Regions from separate parts of the Cellvibrio sp. ARAG 10.3 genome, predicted to be linked through region 1. Evidence: predicted binding sites of a transcription regulator. Region 1 holds the regulator's gene; the other holds the start of a gene.
What was found. Region 1 encodes FliA, which starts transcription of late flagellar genes. Its sites were predicted from a motif close to TAAAGTTATNNNNNNNNCGGCCGATANCC; they were not measured.
Positions count from the first base shown of each region.

Region 2: flgM (flagellar biosynthesis anti-sigma factor FlgM) is a predicted target of FliA. The motif match lies at 2,922-2,950, and genes of this name have one in related genera.

Region 1 covers NZ_JBPYCU010000009.1:103,992-108,411, forward strand. The annotation lists gene ACSV5M_RS12880 (chemotaxis protein CheA) at 1-122, opposite strand, end outside; gene ACSV5M_RS12885 (protein phosphatase CheZ) at 160-963, opposite strand; gene cheY (chemotaxis response regulator CheY) at 1,021-1,404, opposite strand; gene ACSV5M_RS12895 (RNA polymerase sigma factor FliA) at 1,531-2,277, opposite strand; gene ACSV5M_RS12900 (MinD/ParA family protein) at 2,309-3,139, opposite strand; gene flhF (flagellar biosynthesis protein FlhF) at 3,271-4,420, opposite strand, start outside.
Region 2 covers NZ_JBPYCU010000004.1:6,503-10,922, reverse strand. The annotation lists gene ACSV5M_RS06465 (hypothetical protein) at 27-269, opposite strand; gene ACSV5M_RS06460 (hypothetical protein) at 279-656, opposite strand; gene ACSV5M_RS06455 (GIY-YIG nuclease family protein) at 957-1,532, opposite strand; tRNA gene ACSV5M_RS06450 (tRNA-Arg) at 1,654-1,730, opposite strand; gene ACSV5M_RS06445 (flagella synthesis protein FlgN) at 1,844-2,323, opposite strand; gene flgM (flagellar biosynthesis anti-sigma factor FlgM) at 2,494-2,808, opposite strand; gene flgA (flagellar basal body P-ring formation chaperone FlgA) at 3,004-3,741, opposite strand; gene ACSV5M_RS06430 (chemotaxis protein CheV) at 3,975-4,420, shown strand, end outside.

The DNA.
Region 1 (4,420 bases):
AATAAATTGTTATCGTCCGGACGTTGTTCCAGGTCGACCAATTGTTGCGAGAGGCGCTCCAAAATCTCGCCGGCTTCCACCAGGAAGTCCTGAAGAATGTCCTCGTCGTCACCAAAACTCATTCATCAACCCTCTGCAACTTGAGTTGCACACCCCAAGTTAAAAACCCAGACTCGACAGTAAATCATCGACTTCATCTTGTCCGGAAACCACATCCGCCCGCCCGGTGGGATTAATCTGCGGGCCTTCTGCTTCTACTTTGCGTTTTTGGATCAAGGCTTCCTGCTCGGACTTATCGGCACCGGTAGCCAAGCCGGTAATTTCTTCCACTTGCCCTGCAATACGCACCAGGCTAACCAAATCCTGTTCTACTTCATTAATCAAACCGATTACGCGTTTTAATACTTGCCCGGTTAAATCCTGAAAGCCTTGTTCAAGAATAATTTCCTGTAAATTACGCCCCAGTTGTTCAGTACCGGTAGCCATCTGGGCAAGGAAATCATCCATTCGCCCATAGAGAACTCGGAATTCGTCCGGTGTCATCTCGCGGCGTTTCAAGCGCGCCCACTGATCGCGCAACACGCTGGCTTCCTGACCGAGGTTCATCGCAATCGGAGCCGCTTCGTCCACCATGTCCATAGTTTTTTCAGCGGCTTTTTGGGTCAGTTCAATAACGTAATTCAACCGGTTGGACGCGTCGCGAATCTCCGAAGACTCCACCTTGGGTGGCTCTTTGGTCAGGTCCGCATCCACATGAAAATTCACGATGGCGTTGTGCAGTGCGCGGGTTAGGTGACCGACGGATTGGAAGATGTGTCGATCACGGGACTCAAGCATGGCGTGAATTAATTGCGAGGCATCTTCAAACTGATTACCTTGCAATTTTTCGGTCAATAATTTCGCGCACTCTTTCAACTCAGAAATGAATTCTTCATTTTGGTGCAGCTGAATCTCTGAAGCCATCACAACGCCTTATTGTCTATTTCGCATTGTCATTCGAATCCTGTTGCGTTGTGTCAATTAGCCGACACGCTCGAAGATTTTTTCGATTTTTTCTTTCAGGGCCTGGGCCGTAAACGGTTTGACCACATAACCATTGACGCCAGCCTGGGCCGCCTCAATGATCTGATCACGCTTGGCCTCGGCTGTCACCATCAGTACCGGCAGGGCCGACAGTTTTTCATCCGCCCGCACGGCGCGCAGCAAATCGATGCCGGTCATACCCGGCATATTCCAGTCGGTAACCAGAAAATCGAAATCGCCACTCCTCAACATCGGCAGTGCGGTAACCCCATCATCAGCTTCATGGGTGTTGGAAAACCCCAGATCTCTGAGCAGATTTTTGATAATCCGTCGCATGGTCGAAAAATCATCGACTATCAGGATTTTCATGTTCTTATCCAATGCAACCTCCGTCTACCCATGGCGGGAATTTCATTTACTTTTAGTCTAGTCGCTGTTATTGCAGTAGCCAGTTTTTCTCCGGTTTTCTGCTGCGGCGCGCCAAAGTACCGGCAAAATATCGGCCGGTCAATCATTGCTGCGCCACTCGGCCATGCGTGCACGCAAGCGCAGGGCTGCCTGGCTGTGGATCTGGCTGATGCGCGATTCGCTCACACCGAGCACCTGCCCGATTTCTTTTAAATTCAATTCTTCATCGTAGTACAACGCCAGCACCAGACGCTCGCGCTCAGGCAGTTGGGTTATCGCCTGGGCCAGCGAACGCTTTAACGCGTCGCGCTGGATACCTTCAAGGGGACTGGCGAACGCGCTGCTGGATTCGCTCGCATCGATATTGCTGTCTTCTTCACCAAAGGTTTCTTCGTAACTGAACAGGCGGCTGCAACTGGAGTCTTGCAGCATGGCGAAATACTCTTCGACAGGAATACCCAGTTCATCCGCCACTTCAGTATCGCGCGCATCGCGACCGGTGCGCGCTTCAACCGTGCGTATCGCCTGGGCAATAAGACGGGAATTACGGTGTACCGAACGCGGCGCCCAATCGCCCCGGCGCATCTCATCGACAATCGCGCCGCGAATACGAATACCCGCATAGGTTTCAAAACTTGCACCGCGTGAAGCATCATATTTTTGTGCCGCTTCCAGTAGACCGATCATGCCGGCCTGGATCAGATCGTCGACTTGCACACAGGCCGGCATGCGCACCATCATGTGATAAGCAATTCGTTTGACCAGGGGCGCATAATCTTCAACACAAATCTGATTAGCGTGTTGCTTCGTTTTATCGTACATGGCTAATCCATCGACTGCGGCCATACTGATTACCTTCGGTGACTACCAGCCCGCATTACGCACTGCGAGCGTTGGCGGCAAGCAGCAAACGTTCAACAAAAAATTCCAGGCGCCCGGTGGGTGCACTGGGCAACGGCCATTGGTCCACCGCCTTGGCCAAACTGCGAATCGCAAGTGCGGCTTTGCTGGTCGGGGCAAATTCCAGCAGGGCTTTTTGTTTCTGTACCGCTTTGCGTACATTTTCATCAAAAGGAACGTGCCCCAGATATTGCAGGGTCACATCCAGAAATTTTTCACACACGGTATTGAGTTTAGTAAACATATGGCTGCCTTCCTGGGGCGTGCGTGTCATATTGGCGACAACCCGGAAGCGTTGCATGTCATATTCTTTATTGAGCAGCTTGATCAATGCGTAGGCGTCGGTAATAGAGGAAGGCTCGTCGCACACCACAATCAGCACTTCATTGGCGGCCCGCACAAAACTGACCACGGTGTCAGAGATGCCGGCGGCGGTATCAATCACTAACACATCGACCTGATCACTTAATTCATTAAAGGCATTGATTAACCCGGCATGTTCACGGGAGCTGAGTGAGGCCATGTGCTGCACGCCCGATGAAGCGGGCACAATTTTGAGCCCCTGGGGCCCGTTCACCAGCACATCGCGCAGACTGTGGGTACCCGCCAGCACATCGGCCAGCGTGTGGGTGGCTTTCAGACCGAGCAGCACATCGACATTGGCAAGCCCCAGATCCGCATCCAATAACACCACCCGACGGCGCAACTCAGCCAGGGCAATACCCAGATTGACGGAGATGTTGCTCTTGCCCACCCCACCCTTTCCGCCGGATACCGCGATGACTTGTACGGGTCGCATTTGACTCATGGATCGACTAACTCCAGCTTCTCGTTGTATTCACGTAAGGGTTGCTCAGGGTTCCGACGGGTGACCATCAGTATAGTTACTAATATTCAAGGTGGCGCATTAATTACTTATTTTCACAAAGCGACCCGCTTTTAATGACGGATCGCTCTTTGCCCGGCCTGCTGACGCAGCATGGCAGCCGCTTTTGATACCAGTTGGTGGCCACGGGCGACCTGGATGTCCCGGGGAATATCCTGACCATCGGTAGTATAGGCCACGGGTAAGCGGCTCTGCATAATTACGCCCAGCGCCTCTCCCATACTGGCGGTTTCATCCAGTTTGGTTAGCACACAGCCTTTCAAACCCACCGCGCCATAGGCGTGAATCGAGGCTTTAAGCATTTGCTGCTGGCTGTTGGTAGACAACACCAGATAACTTTTTACCTGGGGTTGTTCTGCCAGGGCTTTGAGTTGTGCCTTCAGATGCGGATCGCCATGGCGGAAGCCCGCCGTATCAATCAGCACCAATGAATAGTGACGCAGGCTGTGCAGCACCTCCTCAAGGGTATTGTTTTCATCCACCACCTTTACCGGTACCCGCAAGATGCGACCAAACGAACGTAACTGGTCGTGGGCCGCAACGCGGTAGGTATCGGTGGTCACCAGCGCGACTTTATCGGCGCCGTGTTGCAATACATAGCGGGCCGCGAGTTTGCCGATAGTGGTGGTTTTGCCAACCCCGGTCGGGCCGACAAACGCGAAAACACCACCCTGCTCTACGATATCTTTACCCATGACCGGCATCTGATGGGCCAGCTTGGCCAAGGCGTCGGACCAGGCATCCGCCAGCTTGCGGGTTGGTTTGCAGCTGTGCAGCACCTTGGCAACCGCCTCGGCGGGTAAACCGATACGCTCCAGTCGACGACCCACACTGGACAATACCGGCGAGCCCTGGGGTGCCGGGGTTCCGCCGGTGATGCGGTCCAATTGTTGTTCCAGCAAAAACCGCATATCGGCCAATTCAGCCTGCAGTTCAGAGAGCTGGATCTGCTCCTGGTTGATCATGGGTTCGGGCCTGGAAAACAAGTCGCTGGCTTGCGGTTTGGATGTGCTGACCGGCGCTGGCTCGTCATCAATTAGTGGGTAACGTTCGGCGGCGGTGAGACGCGGCTTGTTCAGCGTCGCCGTGTCGCTGTTTATTGCAGCTACGCCCGGTGCTTGCCGGGGAATGGCGGCATTGACCTTGGGCTGTTTGGCCACCAGGAATTCTTTGGCGGAGGCTTCGGCGTTACGGCTGGCCAGC
Region 2 (4,420 bases), on a different contig from region 1:
TTTACACCGAGTTATCTAACTTCGGCCTATTGCCGATTATGGCTGAGATTAGGTGGAAGTGATCCGTATTTCTTTTCAAATTCAATTTTTATGTACTCAAAAATCCCTTCGAGATTTTGTTGGTCAGTATATAAGTCTGCAAGGGTATCATCGTCGATTGAGTCAGGATCTAAAGAATTTATTTCTTTAAGCTTAGTAATAATCGACTCCATAATAAGAACCCATTCACCCATTGTCATAGATATCGCAAAGCCATCTAAATTGCTCATTGTTTGCTCCTAGCTAACTTTTATGCATGACACTGCTAATTCTTGCAGTAAGCCAATATATTTTGTGAAGGGCATATTGTTGGTTGGGGCAATCATAAAATGATCACTTCTGCCCGGACGTAAATCTTTAACCAATCTCAAACCGATAGGAATCGGAGTGTTCTTTAACAATTTCCATGTATTGCGTTTCTTTGGATCAAAAGTTGATGAAAGAGAGATTCCGTTTCCATTGGCGACCACTATCTCGATGCCATTATTTTTAATAACCATGATATCTTTGAATGCTCTGACGCCGTCAAGTTTCGGGCCTGATGTATTACCAAAACGATAAAGATCCAGCAGAATAAAATTAGCTTCTTCTATGTACAAAAATTCTGGTCTTATCATGTTAATCCCTTGGTTTTCTTGATTGTAAAATAACGAGGTGAGTAGAAATGGTTACCCTCTTCGATAGGCTTTTTTACCATCTTTATAAATCTTTAGGTTCTTTAAGAATTTCAGTCTATTTTTTCATTTATTTAGTATCGTTGGAGTTATTTGCCGAGCAATTTATTTTAGGTTACAACTTAAACTGAGCTTCAATCAAATTAATAATTTCAGCGATAACTTCGCAAGTTATACCGGCAATTCTAGCTCCGCCTTTTTTTCCTTGCTCTACATCATACCCGTGGCTACTCAAAAACTGATTTAACTCAGAAAATACATCGCGACTTCTGCCAATACCCAAGTTGTGTCGCCCTGATTTCCTGGCTCCCACATAGTATGTGAGTTGCTTTTCATCACTAAAAATGTTGGTCCGCCTTTTCTGGAGCTGGATCTAAGTGGGTAATTCAATAGATCTGCGATCTCGCCCAATAAAATGTGATCAGTTTTTTTCTTGGCTTCTTCTTCTGTTTTTAAAACGCTCTGAGTATAAGCATCTTGGCTTTCTTGAATCGGAACGACCGTCGCGCCGATTAATTCCATGATAGGAGACATTCTTTCAACGAGAGTGTCTTCTTTATCTAAAAACCATTCCCCCTCCACTCGGTTATCTTCCATTAATAGATGGAGGGCGCTTTCGATTGCTTTAGCATTTTCGTGAGTCCAGGCGGCAACGCATTGAGCTTTTATAGGAGATTTGGTATTGCTAATCTGTTGCAGGCGAGAATCAAGAGTTGCATTTCCCCAGCCTGTGATGCCGACTTTTTTATACGGTATATCGATATGTCCGCCGATATCGATATGACGCATCACATAGATTATTGTATGTTTGACTTCCATTGTTATCTCTTTTGATTCTAATGTTTGAAATGAAAGGCCAGCTTAATCGTAAGGAATATTAGCAGCGAAGAATCTCCAATAGCCAAAACTGGTGAAGCCTTGCGCTTCACCTATAAAAGAGTGGTGCCCCGGAGACGATTTGAACGTCCGACCTGCCGCTTAGGAGGCGGCTGCTCTATCCAACTGAGCTACCGGAGCATGGCGTTGAGTTTGCGAAGCGGCGCCATTGTAAAAAGTTTTGCCCGATAATCCAAGGAAAAGGGCAGACGCACGGCGGGATCTGCCAGGAATAGTGGCAGATCCCGGTGATATCAGGCTTCCGCAATACAGTGGGAACTGGCGGAACTGGTGGTGGCGCCGGCACTGGTATACAGCTGCGGAGCAGCAACCTGGCCACGCAACAGGTTGAGCAATTGACCGAGGGTTTGCCGGGAGCGACCGATCATCTTGCCGTTAATTTCATTGAGGGATTTGCATTGGGCAAACTCCGCCATCAGGGTGCGCCAGCTGTCCAGCAGATCGCGGGTAGCGGCATTCTGGCCCAGGAAGATTTCCCATTGCTCCGGTGAGGCCTTGAAACCCGCCGCTTTCAGCAGGGTGGCACGCTGCCGGGCATTGAGTCCAAGGGTTTCGAGCAATTGGTCTTTGCGCTCGATAATAGCCGGCAGTTCGCTGTGCTCGCGTCGTTCGAGCAATTCGCGTTCGCGCAGTAACAAAGATTTGAGTTCGCCGATTGCAGCGCTGTCTTGCGCAATCATGTTATGCAGGCTGTGCGGATGGAGTGTGGACATAAGTCACCTCTGCGTTTTATTAAAACCCTGCGACGGACGGGGGAGGTCAGTTGCCGGATCTTCTTGCTACTGCATCTTTCCATTCGCTGAACGACATCGTGTCTTGCCAGGCGAATGATTGGATGCGCCATTGACCATTGCTGCCGGTTGGGGGCGGCAGCAACAGTTTTTTAACCTAACAGGTCGTCTTGCTTTAACAGGTTTTCGGCGATGCGCTCGGCGTTGATTTCAAACCGGCCGCTGGCAATCGCCAGCTTTAACGCCGCGACACGCTCCACATCGACGTCCGGCGCCTGGCTGATACTGGCCTGCAGACGATTAAGGCGTTGTGCTTCCTGACTCAACACAACGTTCTCCTTATTGGTTGCGGCCTCAGCCGGTGCAGCGGTTGCTTTACTGCCGGACGGCGCAACCGGTGCCGTATTACGGCTGCGGGTGCTGGACGCGCTGCCGGGTGTAAGGTTGTTGTTTGTGTCGATAACCATGGTGTTTCCCCAACTGATTTAATGGCTGTAGCTGATAACGCAAAGGCGGGTAAGCCCGCGTGGAGTGTGCCTGAGTTTCGACGTCCTCGCCAAAGAAACAGGACTCCTGTGTCAGCTATCGGCCTGGTTTACAGGAACTTTAGTGATATTCCTGCATAAATTTGAGCTCGCGCACATTTCGTGCAAATCAACCGGTTAAATCGATGTTCTCACTTTGCCGGCTTCCACCACCTCTGCGCTGACAATCCGCTCGGACTGGCTGTTGCGCACCCGGATTCGTTGACCGATACGGCCGTTGGCCATGGCGATACCGGTTGAATTGACGGCAATGGTGCCGGCCTGTATTTCAATATGGACGGCGTCGCCGCGCTTGATGACCAGCGGTGCATCCAGGATTGAGCCGCGAAACGCCTCGCCTTTATTCATTGGCCGCTGGAGCTCCTGGCCGATGATGTTCTCGCGCCGGGCGAGATAACCCTGTCGGAGCTGGCTGATATTGACCACTTCGATGCTGATATCGCTCGCGCTGACCACGTCGCCGCGCACCAGGTTACGACTGGCCACCGCCAGGGGGCGAAACAGCGACACCTGCGCCGGAACATAGATCGACCAGCTCTGGCTTGCTTCGCATCGGGTTTGAACGGTCAGGTTTCCGCCGCTGTTACTTGAATCGTTCAGCGACATCACCAAGGGCTGGGGGCAGGCCGGCAACACCAGACGAGGGTCAAGGCTACCGACCTTGATCTCCAGGCGTTCCACATCCTGCTGTTGGTAATGGCGCTCCAGGAAGGTTTCCACCTGCTGCTGCAAATCCCCCAGGTCGTGCCTGACTGCACTCGCCTGACTGGGCGGCAGCGTCAAGAAAACCACGCCGGCCACGGCCAATAGCGGCTGCAGAAGTCTCCGGACCAGATAAAAACTACGAATTCCCATAATTTGTCCTATCCTCATAGGGTGGATGAAGGCACAAAGACCCACATTTAATTGCCGCTACGGCAATTCATCCACTAAAGAGTGACGGGCTTTAGCCGCTATAGCGTTTATTGTGGAAATAAAGCAAAGACTGTGCCGCCGGCGGGGTCATCGTGGCAGGGTTACATCCCGGCCAACGCTTGGCTGGACTTTAGAGCAAATATAAACAGATAGCAGATATAAAGAGGTATTACATGGCCGGAGTAATGGATAGCGTCAACCAACGCACCCAGTTGGTGGGACAGAATCGCCTGGAGCTCCTGTTGTTCAGGTTGGGTGGCCAACAGATGTACGGAATCAATGTCTTTAAAGTCAAAGAAGTCCTGCAGTGCCCTCCGCTCAACGCCATACCCGGCCGCAGCGCCGTGGTGCGTGGTGTTGCCCATATTCGCGGCGGTACCCTGCCGATTATGGATATGAACCTGGCCATCGGGCGCCGCGCCTTGCCGGACATTGCCAATTGCTTTGTGATCATTACTGAATACAATCGCACCGCCCAGGGTTTTCTGGTGAGTTCCGTTGAACGTATCGTCAACATGAACTGGGGCGACATTCATCCGCCACCCAAGGGCGCGGGTAAGGAACATTACCTGACCGCCGTTACCCAGGTTGATGGACAACTGGTGGAAATTATTGATGT